Regions from separate parts of the Luteibacter sp. SVR4-7G genome, predicted to be linked through region 1. Evidence: predicted binding sites of a transcription regulator. Region 1 holds the regulator's gene; each other region holds the start of a gene.

What was found. The regulator FliA, encoded in region 1, starts transcription of late flagellar genes. The targets are predictions, from matches to a motif close to TAAAGTTTNNCNNNCNNNGGCCGATAA.
Region 2: ACR9ZH_RS09800 (chemotaxis protein CheW) is a predicted target of FliA. The motif match lies at 2,923-2,949, and genes of this name have one in related genera.
Region 3: fliK (flagellar hook-length control protein FliK) is a predicted target of FliA. The motif match lies at 2,610-2,636, and genes of this name have one in related genera.

Annotation. Positions count from the first base shown of each region.
Region 1 covers NZ_JBPGXO010000010.1:6,349-12,412, reverse strand. Annotated here, with positions in the region: gene flhA (flagellar biosynthesis protein FlhA) at 1-284, shown strand, start outside; gene flhF (flagellar biosynthesis GTPase FlhF) at 306-1,640, shown strand; gene ACR9ZH_RS05540 (MinD/ParA family protein) at 1,688-2,563, shown strand; gene ACR9ZH_RS05535 (RNA polymerase sigma factor FliA) at 2,560-3,291, shown strand; gene cheY (chemotaxis response regulator CheY) at 3,323-3,724, shown strand; gene ACR9ZH_RS05525 (protein phosphatase CheZ) at 3,734-4,375, shown strand; gene ACR9ZH_RS05520 (chemotaxis protein CheA) at 4,383-6,064, shown strand, end outside.
Region 2 covers NZ_JBPGXO010000021.1:2,959-9,022, forward strand. Annotated here, with positions in the region: gene ACR9ZH_RS09785 (STAS domain-containing protein) at 60-377, shown strand; gene ACR9ZH_RS09790 (response regulator) at 388-750, shown strand; gene ACR9ZH_RS09795 (chemotaxis protein CheA) at 790-2,769, shown strand; gene ACR9ZH_RS09800 (chemotaxis protein CheW) at 3,000-3,515, shown strand; gene ACR9ZH_RS09805 (methyl-accepting chemotaxis protein) at 3,599-5,311, shown strand; gene ACR9ZH_RS09810 (CheR family methyltransferase) at 5,315-6,064, shown strand, end outside.
Region 3 covers NZ_JBPGXO010000008.1:37,496-43,559, forward strand. Annotated here, with positions in the region: gene secD (protein translocase subunit SecD) at 1-746, opposite strand, end outside; gene yajC (preprotein translocase subunit YajC) at 810-1,157, opposite strand; gene tgt (tRNA guanosine(34) transglycosylase Tgt) at 1,380-2,510, opposite strand; gene fliK (flagellar hook-length control protein FliK) at 2,696-3,853, shown strand; gene ACR9ZH_RS04800 (flagellar biosynthesis protein) at 3,850-4,113, shown strand; gene murD (UDP-N-acetylmuramoyl-L-alanine--D-glutamate ligase) at 4,524-5,876, opposite strand; gene murL (UDP-N-acetyl-alpha-D-muramoyl-L-alanyl-L-glutamate epimerase) at 5,863-6,064, opposite strand, start outside.

The DNA.
Region 1 (6,064 bases):
TGGCGCCGGAGCTGGAGCAGATCCTGCTGCAATCCCTACAAGGCGGCGGTCCCGCCGGCGCGGCCGTCGAGCCGGGACTGGCCGATCGCCTGCAGCAGAGCGTTGCCGACGCGGCGCGGCGCCAGGAAGCGGCCGGCGAACCGGCGGTCCTGCTCGTCTCGCCGGCACTTCGTCCGTGGCTTTCACGCTTCACCCGGCATGTGGCCCAAAACCTGCATGTGCTTGCGTACAACGAGGTTCCGGACAACCGACGCGTCAAGCTGGTGACGGCCCTCGGACGATAGGACGAAGACAGGATCGCACGCATGAAAATCAAACGATTCGTTGCTCCCGACATGCGCCAGGCCATGCGCCAGGTCAGGGACGAACAGGGCCCGGATGCCGTGATCCTGTCCACCCGCCGGCTGGACGACGGCATCGAGATCATCGCTGCCCTCGATTACGACGAAGCCCTGGTGCGCGAAGCCGGCTTCGGCCTGGAGCCGCCGGCGAAGCAAGAGAAAGCGCCGATGCGCGCCATCCGCGACGAAGCCGATCGCGCCGCGCGGATCGACCAGGCCCGCGCCGCGACGGCCGCCGCCGTGGAACGTGCCTCGCGCTCCGGCGCGCAGGACAACGCCAACGCGCCGCAGCGCCAGTCCAGCGCGGCGCTCGCCGCCAGCGTGGCCGACGTGGTCCGCGCAGCCACCGTGGCGCCGAACAACGACGCCGCCGTGAACGGCGTGCGTGCCGAGATCACCAACCTGCGCGAGATGCTCGAAGTACAGCTCTCGACCCTCGCGTGGAACCAGATGGATCGCGAGCAGCCGCTGCGTGCCCGCGTGCTGCGCGAGATGACCCGCCTTGGCATCGACGGCGACGTGGCCCGCGCGCTGTGCGCCGAGCTGCCGCCGGGCATGACCCCGGACCAGGCCCGCTACCTGCCGCTGGGCCTCCTCTCGCGCAACATCCGCGCCAGCGGACGCAACTTCGACACCGTGGGCGGCGGCATCACGGCACTGGTGGGTACGACCGGCGTGGGCAAGACCACGACGATCGCCAAGCTCGCCGCCCGCGCGGTGCTGCGCCATGGCGCGTCGAACGTCGCGCTGATCAGTGCCGACCAGTACCGCATCGGTGCCGGGGCGCAGCTCGAACATTATGGCCGCCTGCTCGGCGTGCGCGTTTTCAATGCACACGACGCCACCAGCCTGCGCAATGTGCTTCTGCAACTGCGCGGCAAGCACACCGTCCTCGTGGACACGGCCGGCCTGGCCGGCAACGATCCCAAGCTGCAGCAGCAGTTCGACACGCTGCGCGCAACTTCGGACGTGCGCGTATGCCTCGTGCTCGCCGCCAACGCGCAGGCCCAGGCCATCGACAGCGCCATCCGCGCTTATGCGCCGCTGGCGCCGCAAAGCGCCATCCTCACCAAGCTCGACGAGGCACCGCTGATCGGTGGCGCGCTCTCGGCCCTCATTCGCCACGATCTTCCGCTGGACTACACGACGGATGGGCAGCGCGTGCCCGAGGACATCGCCACGGCCGATGCGCGCAAGCTCGTCTGCCTCGCCGCCCAGCGGCTGAAGCAACGCAACGAAGAACCCGACGACGCCCTGCTGGCCGAACGCTTCGGCACGGCGACGCCGGCCCTGGCCTGAGCGGCCTCACGGACACAGACAGAAAGACAGGGGCAGTGACTTCCTTCATGAGCACACACGCCGATTCCACCCAGGCCGCCGGACTGAACTGGCTCGCCGACCGTCGCCCCACCCGCAGCATCGCGATCGCGGGCGGCAAGGGCGGCGTCGGCAAGACCACGGTGGCGGTCAACCTCGGCATGGCGCTGGCGATGGGCGGCCGGGACGTCCTCCTGCTCGATGCCGACCTCGCCATGGCGAACATCGACGTCCTGCTCGGCCTGCAGCCTACCCGCCACCTGGGTCACATGCTGGAAGGGGAGTGCCGCATCGAGGACCTGATCCTCGAAGCCGCGCACGGCCTGAAGGTGATCCCGGCCACCTCGGGCACGCGGCGCATGGCCCAGCTGCCGAACATCGAGCATGCCGCGGTCATCCGCGCCTTCGATGAGTACCCGCTGGCGCCCGAATACCTCATCGTCGACACCGCCGCCGGCATTTCCGACAGCGTGTCCATGTTCGCGGCGGCCTCGGACGAGGTGGTGGTGGTGGTCTGCGACGAGCCGGCCTCGCTGACCGACGCCTACGCCCTGATCAAGGTGATGAGCCGGGAGTTCGCGGTCAACCGCTTCCGCATCGTGGCCAACATGGTCCGCCATGCCCAGGAGGGCCGCCAGCTGTTCGAGAAGCTGTCGCGGGTGACCAACCGGTTCCTCGACGTATCCCTGGATTTCATGGGCATGGTCCCGCACGACGAATACCTGCGCCAGGCCATCCGGCGCCAGTCGGCCGTCGTCGACGCCTGGCCGAGCAGCCGGTCCGCGATCGGATTCAAGAATCTGGCCCGGTCGGTCGATACATGGGGTGAACCCGAGCCCCGGGCACAGGGCCGCATCGGCTTTTTCGCCGAGCGGTCCCACTTGGGAGGAGGGCTGCCACTGTGAGCGTCGCGACCGAATATCTCGAGATCACGCGTATCCCGGCGGATCAACTGGTAAAAACCCACGCGCCGCTGGTGCGCCGTATCGCCTATCACCTGATGGGCAGGCTGCCGCCGAGCGTGGATGCGAACGACCTCATGCAGGCCGGAATGATCGGATTGCTCGAGGCCGCAAGGAATTACTCGCCGACTCGCGCGGCCAGCTTCGAAACCTATGCGGGCATCCGCATACGTGGCGCCATGCTGGACGAACTGCGCAAGACGGACTGGACCCCGCGCTCCGTCCACCGGAAGTTGCGCGAGGTCGCGGAGGTGACGAGGCAGATCGAAAACGAGACGGGTGGCGACGCCGAAGACGCCGAAGTGATGAAGCGGCTGGGCATCGACGCCATGGAATACAACCAGATCCTGGCCGACGCGGCGAGCGCGCGGTTGCTGAGCCTCACGGCGCCGGAAGGCGACGAGGGCGCGGCGATCGACGTGGCCGACCCGGATGCCGCGGGTCCGGACGGATTGTTCGAGCAGGAAGGCCTGCGCGACGCGCTGGCGCAGTCCATCGATGGGCTGCCCGAGCGCGAAAAGCTGGTCATGTCGCTGTACTACGATGAAGAGCTCAACCTGAAGGAAATCGGTGCGGTGCTGGGTGTGAGCGAATCGCGGGTGTGCCAGATCCACGGCCAGGCCCTGATTCGCCTCCGTGCACGCATGTCGGGTTGGAAAGACAAGCATTGACGAACGCGCGGTAGCAAGGCGGAGAGAAGTTTTGGACAAGAACATGAAGATCCTCGTGGTGGACGATTTCTCCACCATGCGACGTATCGTCAGGAACCTCCTGGTGGAGCTGGGGTTCACCAACACCCTGATCCAGGAGGCCGAGGACGGTAACGCGGCGCTGGCGCTGCTGCGCGCGCAGCCGATCGACCTCGTGGTCACCGACTGGAACATGCCGAACATGACCGGCATCGACCTGCTGCGGGCGATCCGCGCCGATGCACAGCTGAAATCGCTGCCGGTGCTGATGGTCACCGCGGAGAACAACCGCGACCAGATCATCGCCGCCGCGCAGAGCGGCGTGAACGGCTATGTCGTCAAGCCCTTCACCGCGGTGACGCTGAAGGAAAAACTCGACAAGATCTTCGAACGTCTCGCTGCGGCCGCAGGCTAAGGAACGACGATGAACACGATGCTTACCACCGGCCATGACGTGGCACCCGAACTGCGCGAACTGCTCGACGCCGACGATCCGGCCGCCTTCGAGCAGGCGCTCGACCGCCTCCTGCGCACGCGCGAACAGCACCTGTTCCTGGCCCTGGGCCACCTCGCGCGCGACCTGCACGAGTCCGCGCGCCGCCTCGCCGCCGACATCTCCAACGACGGCGTGCCGGGCAACATGGGCGACGCGCGCAAGCACCTGCGCGACGTGCTCGAGATGAGTTCGCAGGCCGCCCATCGCACGCTCGATTTCAGCGAGAAGCTGCGCCCGCAGGCCCAGGCGCTGGCGCGCCAGGCCGACGAAGTGCTGGTGCTCGATCCCGCCGATCCCGCGTTCGGCGCCAACGCCACGGCCCTGGCCGTGCGCGTGGGCGATTTCGCGCAGAGCTGCGATATCGGCTTCGGCGAAATGGTGGAAGCACAGTCGTGGCAGGACCTCTCCGGCCAGCGCGTGGCCCAGGTCGAGGCCTTCATGGCCAAGGTCGAGTCCTCGCTGGTGGAACTGGTGCGCCTGACCGGCTCCCTCGCGGGCGGTGCGGCACCGCCCGCCGACAAGGTCAGCCAGGACGAAGTGGATCGCCTCCTCAGCGAATTCGGCTTCTGAGCGCCCTATGAGCGTGGAGCTGGACAACGAGCTGCTCAATGTCTTCCTGATCGAGGCACGCGAACTGCTCGAGAGCCTGGGCGAACAGCTCGTGGACCTCGAGTCGTCGCCGGGCGACACCGACCTGCTTAACGCGGTATTCCGCGCGTTCCACACCGTGAAGGGCGGTGCGGGATTCCTCGGCCTGAATCCGATGGTGGAGCTCTGCCATCGCGCCGAGGACCTGCTCAACGAAGCGCGCAACGGCGCCGTCGTGCTCAACGCAGGCTTCATGGATGCGCTGCTGGAGTCGCTCGACCTCCTCAACGACATGATGCGGGCCGCCGATGGCGGCCTGCCGCTCGACGCCGCCCCGCGTTCGCTGCTCGATCGCCTGCTGATCCCGGGCCGCGCCGTTTCCGCGCCTCCGGTGGCGCTGTCCGCACCGGTCGCCGCTCCCGCGGCGGCCGCCGTCCCGTCGCGCCCCTACGATCCCATCGAAGACGAATTCGAGGCGATGCTCGACGCCGCGCGCAACGAGCGCGACCCGGCACCGGCATCGTCCGGTACGATCTCCGATGACGAGTTCGAAGCCCTGCTGGATTCGCTCTATGGCACCGGCGCGCCCGGCGCCGAACCGGATGCCTCCGCGCCCGAATCCGCTCCGGTGGCTGCCGCTCCCGTCGCGCCGCCCGCCGGCAACACCATCAGCGACGACGAGTTCGAAGCCCTGCTCGACAGCCTCCACGGCACCGCCGCCCCCGGCACCGCCGCCGTCCCGGCAACGGCTCCTGTAGGAGCGGACCTGTCCGCGACGCCTTTCGCCCCGGTCCCCACGCCTGCGGCAGCACCCGCAACAGCCTCACCGAAATCCCAACCCGCCGAAAAACGCACGGCCTCCACCGCCGACACCACCGTCCGCGTCGACACCAGCCGTCTCGACAGCCTCGTGGATGCCGCCGGCGAACTGGTGCTGGTTCGCAACCGCCTCACCAACCTCGCGCCGCGCGGCACCAACGACCCGATGGAACGCGCCATCGGCGAACTCGAGCGCGTGGCCGAAGACCTGCAGAACGCCGTGCTGCGCATGCGCATGCAGCCGGTGGGCAAGCTGTTCTCACGATTCCCGCGCATCGTCCGCGATCTCGCCCGCCAGCTGGGCAAGGAGATCGAACTGGTTACCGAAGGCGAAGAGACCGACATCGACCGCACCGTGGTGGAAGCGCTGGCCGACCCGCTGGTTCACCTGCTGCGCAATTCGGTCGACCACGGCATCGAGATGCCCGAGGTGCGCGAGCGCGAGGGCAAGCCGCGCTCGGGCACGGTCCGTCTCGCCGCAGGACAGTTCGGCGACCGCATCGTCATCACCGTCACCGACGACGGCAAGGGCATGGACCCCGAGGTCCTGCGCCGCAAGGCCGTCGAAAAGGGCTTGATGGACGAGGAGCAGGCCGCGCGCCTCGACGAGCGAGAATGCTACGAGATCGTGTTCCGCCCGGGTTTCTCCACGGCCAGCCAGGTCTCCGACATCTCCGGCCGCGGCGTCGGTATGGACGTGGTCAAGACGAAGATCGTGGAACTCGGCGGCACGCTGTCGATCGACTCCCGCGTCGGGCACGGCAGCACGGTGCGCCTCTCCGTGCCGCTCACCCTCGCGATCCTGCGCGTGCTGATGGTGCGCGTGGGCAACCGGTTGCTGTCGCTGCCGCT
Region 2 (6,064 bases), on a different contig from region 1:
ATAAGCCCATCGAACGACCCCCCGGGCGATGTGCGCCAAGGGTCCCAACGGTACGGACGATGGCGAAGAAATCCTCCAAAGACGCCCCCCGCGCCCCGCTGGCGCTGGATGCCGACCTGCGTATCGGCGCGGCGCCGGCGCTCCGCGATACGCTGCTGGGCGTCCTGGCCGCCGGCCAGCCCGTCGAGCTCGACGGCGCGTCCGTGGCCCAGGTCGATACGGCGGCACTGCAGGTCCTCGCGGCGTTCTCCCGCGACGCCCGTGCGGCGGGCCTTCCCGTCGCCTGGACCGGTGTCAGCGACCCTCTCCGGCGCGGCGTGTCCGTGCTGGGCCTTGATGCTTTGATCGAACTGCCGGCCCACGCCGGCGTGAACTGAAGGTGCTCCGATGGCGAAGATTCTTGCGGTAGACGACTCGGCCTCCATGCGCAGCATGGTGGCCTTCACCCTGCGTGGCGCGGGCCACGACGTGGACGAGGCCGATAACGGCCAGGCGGCGCTGGATACGGCGCGCGGCACGAAGTTCGACCTGGTCCTGGCCGACGTGAACATGCCGGTGATGGACGGCATTTCCATGGTCCGCGAGATGCGCACGATGGCCGGTTACAGCGGCGTGCCCATCCTCATGCTCACCACCGAGTCGAACCCGGAAAAGAAGATGGAAGGCAAGGCCGCCGGCGCCACCGGCTGGCTGGTGAAGCCGTTCGACCCCGACCAGCTGCTGGCCACCGTCGCCCGCGTGCTCGGTTAATCCGCTCCAAGACGTTCCGGCAATCCAGGATCCACCTCCATGTCCAAAGTCGATCTGGCGCAATTCCACAAGGCGTTCCACGAGGAAAGCCTCGATGGCCTCGACGCCATGGAGCAGGCGCTCCTCGCCCTGGACGAAGGTGCCGACGATCCGGAGCTGATCAACGTGGTGTTCCGCGCCGCCCACTCGATCAAGGGCGGCGCGGCCACGTTCGGTTTCACCGACGTGGCGGCGTTCACCCACGTGGCCGAGAACCTGATGGACGAGGTCCGCAGCGGCCGCCGTCCGATGGAAAAGGCCGTGGTGGAGTTGCTGCTTCGCTCGGGCGACACCGTGCGCGACATGCTGGCCCTGTCGATGGCGGGCAAGCCCGCGGCCACGGCCGAGAGCCAGGCCCTGCTGGCCGAGCTCTCGGCGATGGTGTCCGGCGGCACGGCCGCGGCGCCTGTGGCCGCCAAGGCCGCCGCGCCTGCCGAGGCCATCGAAGGCTGGGACATCGCCTTCCGCCCCTTCGATTACCTGCTCAAGACCGGCAACGATCCGGCGCGCATGTTCCGCGAACTCGGCGCGCTGGGGCCGCTTCGCGCCGAATGCGATGCCAGCAGGCTTCCCGCGTTGGCCGACATGGACGCCTCATCGTCCTACCTCGGCTGGACGCTCCACCTCGACGCCGGCGCCAAGCGCGCCGCCGTCGAAGGCGTGTTCGACTGGGTCGATGGCGACTGCGACCTGACCCTCACACCCCGTCTCGCCGCGCCGTCTCCGGCCGCGCCCACCGCGCCCACCGCCCCGGCTGCGCCGTCCGCCCCGCGCGCCGTGCGCGACGTGGCCATGAACAGCGAATCCAGTTCCGTCCGCGTCGGCATCGAGAAGATCGATACGCTGATCAACCTCGTGGGCGAACTGGTCATCACCCAGTCGATGCTCAGCCAGTTCCATGACGGCGTTGACGCGTCGCAGCTGGAAATGCTGCGTCATGGTCTCGCCCAGCTGGGCCGCCATACGCGCGAGTTGCAGGAAAGCGTGATGAGCATCCGCATGCTGCCCATCAGCACGGTGTTCAACCGCTTCCCGCGCCTGGTCCGCGACCTGGCGCAGAAGCTGGACAAGAAGGTGGTGCTGGACCTGCGCGGCGAGACCACCGAACTCGACAAGACCGTGCTCGAGAAGATCGGCGATCCGCTGGTCCACCTCGTGCGCAACGCCATCGACCATGGCCTGGAAGGCCCGGCGAAGCGCCTCGCCGCGGGCAAGTCCGATACGGGCACCCTGCGCATGGAGGCCTTCCATCGCGGCGGTTCCATCGTGGTGGAAGTGGCCGACGACGGCGCCGGCCTGAACCGCGACGCCATCGTGGCGAAGGCCGTGCAGCGCGGCATCATCGCGTCGGGTGACGGCATGTCCGACGAGGCCGTGGCCGAGCTGATCTTCGAGGCCGGGTTCTCCACCGCGGCCGCCACCACCGACCTTTCGGGTCGTGGCGTCGGCATGGACGTAGTCCGCCGCAATGTCATGGATCTCGGCGGTACCGTCGGCATCCGCAGCACGCAGGGCAGCGGCACCACTTTCACCATCACGCTGCCGCTCACCCTCGCCATCATCGACGGCCTCACCGCCGCGGTAGGCGAGGAGACCTACATCGTGCCGCTGGTTTCCATCGTGGAATCGGTGCAGGTGAAGCCGGACGCTGTGCGCAGCGTGGCCGGCGGCGGCGAGCTGTTCCGCTTCCGCGACCAGTGGCTGCCGATCGTGCGTCTGTTCGACGTGTTCGGCTGCGATGGCCGCCGCCGGGCGATCGACGAGGGCATCGTGATCGTCGTGGAAGGCGAGGGCGCCCGCATCGGCCTGTTCGTGGATGAGCTGATCGGCCAGCAGCAGGCGGTGGTGAAGTCGCTGGAGGCCAATTACCGGCGCGTGGCGGGGATTTCCGGCGCCACGATCCTGGCCGACGGCTCGGTGGCGCTGATCGCCGACGTGACCGGCCTGGTGCGCATGCAGGGGCGCCGCAAGGCCGCCTGATCGAAGGAAGCCGTCGTAGGAGCGCGCCTTGCGCGCGACATCTTTCCGCGAGGAGCAGCAGGGCCTGTTGCTCACGGCCTCAAAAGATGTCGCGCGCAAGGCGCGCTCCTACACAGCAGCCCTTTGCTGCCTTGGGCGCCTCGAATTCCCCCCTCAAGTCCCTGCGGCCGCGGCCGATACCCCTTGGGAAGGGGTCCCGAACCGCCGAACCGATCCGCCGTGGGAACGACATGAACGAGCACGCCAGCACCGCCACCGCCGCGTCCGACGAGGCCGCGCAGTACCTCACCGTCAACCTCGGGAACGAGGAATACGGCGTCGACATCCTCGCCGTCCGTGAAATCCGTGGCTGGACGCCGGTCACCCGCATTCCGCAGGCCCCGTCCTACGTGCTCGGCGTGCTTAATCTCCGCGGCGCCATCGTTCCCGTGCTGGACCTGCGCCTGCGCTTCGGCCTGGCCCGCGAGGAATACACCGCCACCACCGTCTGCGTGATCGTGATGGTCGCCGGCCGCCAGTTCGGCGTGGTGGTGGATGCGGTCTCCGACGTGGTCGACGTCGCCCCGGGCGCCGTGCGACCGGTGCCCGACATGGGCACCACCGTCGATACCGAATACCTGAAGGGCCTGACTTCCGTCGGCGAGCGCATGGTGCTGCTCCTCGACGTGGATCGCCTGCTCCAGCCGCAGGATGCCCAGATGCTCGAGGCGGCTCTCGCCTCGCCGGATGTGAAAGCCGTCGCCTGAGCGTACGAACACCGGGAGGCCACCAGGCTTGCCCGCCGTGATGCCTGGTTTGCCCTTGCCGCACCTTGCCGATTGGAATCGCAATGAAGAAGTTCAAGTTCAAAATGCCTGCCCTCACCATCCGCGGACGCCTGTACGGCGTGCTCGGCCTGCTCACGCTCATGCTGATCGGCGGCGCGGCCGTCGGCCTCGGCGCCATGCACTTCCAAAACGAAGGCATGCGCAGGATCTATGAGGAAGAGCTGGCACCGTCGGAGATGCTCGCGCGCATCAACGCGAACTCGCTCATGTCCTTCGTGGTACTGGGTGAAGCCGCCTCCAAGGTTGGCAAGCCGGACCAGGTGAAGCAGAAGGTCGCCGAGTTCCAGAAGTACCAGGCGGACATGGCCTCGGTGAAGCAGGAATTCAGCAAGGTCCCGATGTCCCCCGACATCAAGAAGTACTACGACAAGTGGCAGGCCACGAACGCCGACTACGACCAGAGCAAGAGCGATATGCTCGATGCGCTGAACCAGGGCGACGAAGGTGCCAGCGACGTGCTCGAACTCCAGGTCCGTCCGCTGATGATGGATCGCCAGGCCCAGCTGCAGAAGCTCATGGAGGGCAAGCGCATCGAAGCCGAGGCGATCTTCCAGAAAGAATCCGCCCAGTACCGGACCATCCGCACGCTGAGCATCTTCGCCCTGGCCCTCGGCCTTGGCATCAGCCTGCTCATCGCCGTGCTGGTCATCCGCTCGATCATCCGCACGCTGTCGCAGACGGTTTCCGTCGCCCATCTCATCGCCGAGGGCAAGCTCGGCCATGACGTGAAGGTCACGCGCAACGACGAGCTCGGCCAGTTGCAGGAAGCGTTCCGCGTGATGGACGAGCGCCTCAGCGCCATCGTTTCCGAAGTGCGCCATGGCGCCGGTTCGGTCAGCACGGCCGCGCAGCAGATCTCGCGCGGCAACGACGACCTTTCGCAGCGCACCCAGGAACAGGCCTCCAGCCTCGAGGAAACCGCTTCATCGATGGAGGAGATGACCTCCACCGTCAAGCAGAACGCCGAGAACGCCAGCCACGCCAACCAGCTGGCCCGTGGCGCTCGCGAGCAGGCCGAGAAGGGTGGCGAGGTGGTCGCCCAGACGGTCGTCGCCATGCGCGAGATCAACTCCTCCAGCAAGAAGATCTCCGACATCGTCAGCCTCATCGACGAGATCGCTTTCCAGACCAACCTGCTGGCGCTCAATGCGGCGGTGGAAGCGGCACGTGCCGGCGAACAGGGCCGCGGTTTCGCCGTGGTGGCGACGGAAGTGCGCAACTTGGCCGGACGCTCCGCCAATGCGGCGAAGGAGATCAAGGGTCTCATCAACGACAGCGCCGACAAGGTGCGCGCCGGTTCCGAACTGGTCGACCAGTCGGGCAAGGCGCTGGCCGAAATCGTCGACAGCGTGAAGAAGGTCACGGACATCGTCGCCGAAATCGCCGCCGCCAGCTCCGAGCAGTCCGCGGGCATCGACCAGGTGAACCACGCCGTGCTGCAGATGGACGAGATGACCCAGCAGAACGCGGCGCTGGTCGAGGAGTCGGCTGCCGCCGCCCGTGCCATGCACGAGCAGGCCACCGAGCTCAGCCGCCAGGTGTCGTTCTTCCAGATCAGTGGTAACGCTTCCGCCTCGCCGGCCGCCAAGGCCAAGAAGAAGGACGCGGCACAGGAAGAGATGGAAACCGTGTTCGCCGCCGTGCGCAGCGCGCCGGCGCCCCGCGCGCAACGTCCGGCTGAAACCGCCGACGCGGGAATCTGGAAGGAATTCTGATCGATGAACGCGCTTGTCGACAGCGGTGATGCCGTCGGCCCGGCGGGCGCGGCGGGTCCGAACCTCGGGGAAGCCGAGTTCGGCTTCCTTCGCGAGTTCGTGCTGCAGCATTGCGGCATCTCGCTGGGCGATCACAAGCGCCAGCTGGTGCAGGGGCGTCTCCTGCGCCGCCTGCGCGCACTGGGGCTTCCCGGCTTTGCCGCCTACTGCGACCTGCTCCGGCGCGATCCGGAGTCGGAGCTGGGCGAGCTTGCCAGCTGCATCAGCACGAACGTCACCTCGTTCTTCCGCGAGATGCACCACTACGACATGCTCGTGGACGAGCTCCTTCCGCGCTGGCTCGAAGAGAAGCGTGGCGGCGGCCGCCTGCGGATCTGGTCCGCGGGCTGCTCCACCGGCGAAGAGCCATACGCGATCGCCATGGTGCTGGCCGAAGCGCTGGAGCGCACCGGCGTCGACGTCGACGCGAAGATCCTCGCCACGGATCTTTCGCCGCAAGCGCTCGCTGCGGCGCGGAAGGGCGTCTATCCGGTCGACCGCCTGGGCGGCGTCAGCGACGCGCGGCGCAAGCGCTGGTTCCTGCGCGGCGAAGGCAGCTACGACGGCTACGCCCAGGTCCATCCGCGGCTGCGCGAACTGGTGACCATCCAGCCGCTGAATCTGCTCCACGAATGGCCCATGCAGGGCAAGTTCGACGCCATCTTCTGCCGCAACGTGGTCATCTATTTCGACAAGCCCACGAAGCAGCGTCTG
Region 3 (6,064 bases), on a different contig from region 1:
ACGCCCAGCGCGTTGACGCGCTGGCGCAGCGTGGTCACGTTCTGGCTGATCGTGCTCTGTGCCAGTTCGCGCAGCTTGTCGGGCTTCACCGTGGCGTTGAGGATGAAGCGGTTGCCGGTGGCGGGACCGTCGTTGATGACGAGGTCCGGGTAGTCCGTGGCGATCAGCGTCGCCGCCTGCTGGCGATCGGCTTCGGAGCGCAGCACCACGCTGACACCCTTACCGCGCGCATTGCGGTTCACCGCGTCGTACGAGACGTTCTTCTCGCGCAGCAGCGAGCGGATGTCGTCGGCGTAACGGGTTTCCTGCGCATCGATGACGGCGTTCTGGTCGACTTCCATCAGGAAGTGCACGCCGCCCTGGAGATCGAGGCCGAGCGGCATCGAGTTCGCGTTGATCGCGCGCAGCCAGGCAGGCACCGTGGTCGCCAGGTTCAGGGCCACCGTGTACTTGTCGCCAAGTTCGGGGCGCAGGATGTCCGAGGCCTTGGCCTGGGTATCGACGTTCGGGAAGCGGGCGAGCAGGCGGGTGCCCTTTTCGTCCACTTCGACCGACGTGGCCGGTACCTTCGCCGCGGCCAGCAGGCTTTCGACCCTGCTCTTCAGGGAGGCGTCGACGGCCGCGCCGCGGTTGCCCGAGATCTGCACCGCGGGCTGCGGCGGGAAGGCGTTCGGCAGCGCATACAGGATGCCGAACAGCAACACGATCACGACCAGCGCGTATTTCCAGCGTGGAAAATCACTCATGCCTTACATTCCGTGGGAGCGGCCGTGCGCCGGCCGCGGCTGACGCATTGTCGGATGGAAGTCTTACGACTTCTTGAGGCTGCCCTTGGGCAGAACCTGGGTAATCGAGCCCTTCTGCACCTGGACGACCACGCCCGGCGCGATCTCGACCCGGACGAAGGACTCGCCCACGTCCTCGATGCGCCCGGCCATGCCGCCGCTCATGACGACCTCGTCGCCCTTGGCTAGGGCGGCCAGCAGGGCGCGATGCTCCTTCTGACGCTTCATCTGCGGGCGGATCATCATGAAATAGAAGATGCCGAACAGGACGGCCATCATGATCAGCGGCGAAAGACCGAGGGCCCCACCCTGGGGAGCGCCAGCGGCGGGAGCGGCGGCCTGTGCAATGGCGGCGAATGTCGGAAGGCTCATCGGATTTCTCGCAAGTCATGGAACGGCCAAGGAAAAGCGCCATTCACGTAAAAAGATCGTGGATTATGCCACGCCCCTTGGCGCTCATGCATATAGGGCCACCTGTGGAAGCCGGCATCTTTCCCTGTGGGAGCCGGCTACGCCGGCGATCCCGCGCAGCGGGCACCCTTGCCGCGAGCACCCATCGCCGCTGAAGCAGCTCCCGCACAGAGCCTCCCCGGCTCAGCCGCCGCTTTCGGCCTTGCGGCGCGCCTCGTAGAAGGCGGCCACGAAGTCCTCCAGCTTACCGGCCTCGATGGCGCCGCGCAGCCCGGCCATCAGCCGCTGGTAGTGTCGCAGGTTGTGCATCGTGGCCAGCTGGCTGCCCAGGATCTCGTTGCAGCGGTCCAGGTGGCGCAGGTACGCACGGGAAAAACCATTGGCACAGGCGTAGCAGTCGCAGCCTTCCTCGATCACCCGGGTGTCGGCGGCGAACTTCGCGTTGCGGATGCGCAGGGTGCCCCCGGCCGTGAACAGGAAGCCGTTGCGGGCGTTCCGGGTGGGCATCACGCAGTCGAACATGTCGACGCCACGGCGCACGGCCTCCACGATGTCCTCGGGCCGGCCCACGCCCATGAGGTAACGCGGGCGGTCCCTGGGCAGCATGGGCAGGGTGAAGTCCAGCGTGTGGTTGCGCTCCGCCTCGGGCTCGCCCACGGCGAGGCCGCCTACCGCATAGCCGTCGAAACCGATCTCCACCAGCCGCTCCGCCGAGCGGCGGCGCAGGTTCTCGAAGGTGCTGCCCTGGACGATGCCGAACAGGGCGTTGGGATTGCGCAGGTCGTCGAAAGCCTTGCGGGAGCGCTCGGCCCAGCGGAGGCTGAGCTCCATGGAGTCGGAGGCCACCTTCTCCGTGGCCGGGTACGGTGTGCACTCGTCGAAGATCATAGCGATGTCCGAATCCAGCACCTTCTGGATCCGCATCGACTCCTCGGGCGACAGGAACACCTTCGAACCGTCCACAGGGGATGCGAACGTGACGCCTTCCTCGGTGATCTTGCGCTTATGCGCCAGAGAGAACACCTGGAAACCACCGGAGTCGGTGAGAATCGGCTTGTCCCAGCCGATGAAGCGGTGCAGGCCGCCGAATTCGCCGACGATCTCGAGGCCGGGACGGAGGAACAGGTGGAAGGTGTTCCCGAGGATGATCTCGGCGCCCGTGTCGAGGACATCGCGCGGGGTCATCGCCTTCACCGAGCCGTAGGTGCCCACGGGCATGAAGGCAGGGGTTTCCACGGTGCCGCGGCCGAAACGGAGACGGCCGCGCCGTGCCTCGCCGTCGGTGGCGAGGAGTTCAAAAGGAAGCTGGGTCATTGGGTTAGTTTAGCGTGAGTCAGGCACTGGGGCCTGTAAGAGCTGAGAAAAGCCCCCACCGCCGCCGGCCGACAGTGACCGCCACACCGCCCCGCCCTCTAAAGTTTCGCAAGTTTCCGCCGATGTCCTGAGTCACAGGAGCGTGCCCATCCGGGGGCCCGCCAGGCCGTGGGAGGACATCCCCTTTGATCATCCAGCCGACCAGTCTCGCTGCCCAGTTGTGGGCGGGCGCGGCCGCGGGCACCACGGCCGCGGCGGACAGCTGGCGGGTCGGCGCCCTGCTCACGGCGCGGGTGATGGGCCAGAACGACCTCGGCAAGCTTCTGCTCGAGATTGGCGGCCTCACCGTGGAGGCCGATGCCTCCGGTACCCAGCTCCCTCCTCAGTTCCAGGTGCGCGTGCTCACCCAGGGCGCCCAGCCGCAACTGGAGGTGCTGCCCGGCAACGTGGACGAGCGCGTGGCCATGCAGGGCCTGCGCGAGCGCCTGCCGCAGCAGAACGGCTATGCGCCGCTGCTCGGCGTGCTGGCCGCGCTGGGGCGCCGGCCGGTGGCGCGCCTGCTTCCGGCGCCGCTGCGCGCTGCCCTGGCTACGCTCGAAGCCGCCATCAACAAGCCTGCCGACGTCAGTTCGCCCTCGGGCATGAAGGAAGCCATCGCCCGCAGCGGCACCTTCCTGGAAGCCCACCTGGCCGAGCCCAAGGAACCGACGCCGGCCGCTGACGACTTCAAGGCCGCCCTGCTCGCCCTGCGCCGCACCCTCGCCGATCTTCCGGCCGCACGGCCGGGTGCCACGATGCCCCGTCCCACTGCGGACACGCCGCCACCGTTGGCCCAGCGTCCGCTGGTGGCGCAGTCGCGCGCACCGGAATTGCCGCCGGTCGCGGAGGACGACCTCGACGGCCTCGTCGGGCAGCTTCGCATCGATACCCGCGCCGCGCTGTCGCGCGTCGAGATCGCTCAGCTCGAGTCGCAACCTCAGGCGGGGCTGTGGATGATCGAAATCCCGCTGGCCGGCGTGCGTGGCTACGACGTGCTGCAGTTGCGCATCGAGGAAGGCAAGCCAGGACCCGGCGACCAGGACGGCCCATGGACGGTCGGCTTCGCCATCGACCCGCCCACGCTCGGTGCCGTGCAGGGCGAAATCCAGCTGCGCGTGCCGCGCGTCTCGGTGCGGCTGTGGGCTCAGCACGCCGCCACGGTCACGCGCCTGGAGAACGAATTCGTATCGCTGCGCCGCCTGCTGGAAAAGAGCGGCCTGGTGCTCGATCACTTCGCCTGCATGCACGGCCTGCCCGTGCCGACCAGCGCCTACAGCGCGGTATTGCTGGAAGCACGCGCGTGAACCCGTCCCTTCCCTCGCCGAGGCGCAGCGTCACGCTCCGCCTCGCGTCGCCGACCAGCAGCGGCAACGGCCAGCGCATCGACAGCGAAGGCGTGAAGTCGATGCTCGAGCGCGCGCAGGCGCTCGGCCTGGCGCCGCAACTCGATCCACAGATCGCCACCCTGCTCGCAGCGGTGCGCCTGCGCGACGATGTGCCGCCGGAGCTTTACGCGGCGCTCGCCGCTGTCGTGGGCACCTTGCTGGCGGCCGTAGAAGACTGAGCTGTCCCGTGCCGGTGTAGGAGCGCGCCTTGCGCGCGACATCTTTTGAGGCCGAGCCTGGAAGCTAGTGCGCCAGCGTGTGGACTGGCGCGAAAGGCTCAGCGTGCGCAGGGCGTGCTCCCACATGCGCCAGCTTGCGAGGTTTGGCCTTAAAAGATGTCGCGCGCAGGGCACGCTCCTACAATGCGCCAGCTTGCGAGGTCTGGCCTTAAAAGATGTCGCGCGCAGGGCGCGCTCCTACAATGCGCCAGCTTGCGAGGTTTAGCCTTAAAAGATGTCGCGCGCAGGGCGCGCTCCTACAACGCGCCAGCTTGCGAGGTTCGGCCTCAAAAGATGTTGCGCGCAGGCGCGCTCCTACGTGTGCGTGCAGTCGCTGGGCCCCTGCCTCCGCAGGGGCGACGATGGAGGCTTCAGGCGATGCCGAGGCCCTGGATGCTCGCGCTGCTTGCCTCGAAGCCAGCGAGTTCCGCGAAACGTTTGCCGCGTTCGGTGTAATCGTGGAACTGGTCGAAGCTGGGGGCGCCGGGGGATAGCAGGACGCAGCCGCTTCCGTCGAGCGCGGCACGTGCGGCCGCGACGGCGGCCGGCAGGTCGGTGGCGCGGTACACGCCGGCGACGCCTGCGCTTTCCAGCGCGTCGGCGATGCGCGGCCCGTTCGCACCCTGGCAGACGATCGCTTCGGGCGCATGCCCACGCATCGCCTCGACGAAGGGCGACCAGTCCAGACCGCGATCGTGGCCGCCGACGAGCAAAGCCGTGCGTTTCACGCCGACGCTTTCCAGGGCGGCGAGGCTGGCCAGCGGCGTGGTGCTGATCGAATCGTTGATCCACTCGAGGCCGTCGCGCTCGCCCAGCGGTTGCAGGCGATGCGGCAGCGGTGTGAAGGAAGCGAGCGCCGGCGCGGCGGCGCGCGCGTCGTAACCCATGATCTCCAGCGCGGCGAGCGCGGCGCTGGCATTGACGGCGTTATGCAGTCCCGGCGCGGACAGGCGGGCGGCCTCGACGATGCGCTCCTCCCCGCGGACGATCCACCCGTCGGCCACATGCCACCCGGCGCTGTCGCCGAAGGTATGCAGGCCGGGGTGATCGATCGCCCGTGTCAGCAACAGCGGTTGCGTCGCGTTCACCAGGACCTTGGCCGACGCAGAGAGCAGCTTCAGCTTGTCGTCCACGTAGCGCTCGCGCGACCCGTGCCAGTCGAGGTGTTCTTCGTAAAGGCTGGTCACCACGCCCAGGTCGACGCCCATCGCCTCGCCGGTCTGGAAGCTCGACAATTCGATGACCCAGAGCTCCGCCGTCGCATCGTCGAGCTCGAGCATTGGCATGCCGATGTTGCCCGCCAGCGCGGTGCGCACGCCGAGCGAACGCGCCAGGTGAGCGATGAGGGCGGACGTGGTGCTCTTGCCCTTGGTTCCGGTGACGGCGATGGTGCGGGCCTCGACATGCTGGCCGAACCACAGGGCGCTGCCCGAGGTGAAGCGGGTGCCGCGTAGCTTCGCATCGAGCAGTTCCGGCTTGTACGCCGAGATGCCCGGCGACTTGATCACCACATCGTGCGCAGCCAGCGCATCGGCATCGGGAACGACATCGCTCACGCCCACGGAGGGGAACGCGTTGCGTGCCGGTTCCACTTCGCCCGGAAGGCAGTACAAGGTGACCCGCTGTCCCGGCAGATGACGGGCCAGCGCCGACAAGGCGGCGCGCCCCTCCCGGCCGAAACCCCAGACGGCGATGCGCTTGCCGCGCAGTTCAGCCCAGCGCATCCAGCGCTCCGAGCAGGCGCTTCGGCACGAGATGCGAGGCGCCCGGTTTCAGCCACGGCTCCAGGGCCAGGTCGCCCTGATGGAGCTGCGGAAGGATTTCGCTGCGGAAGCGTGCCACCAGCGCGTCTTCGCGCCATTCCGGCCGCTCCGCCAGTGCTGCCAGCGCAGCGCGTGCCTCGGCACCCTCG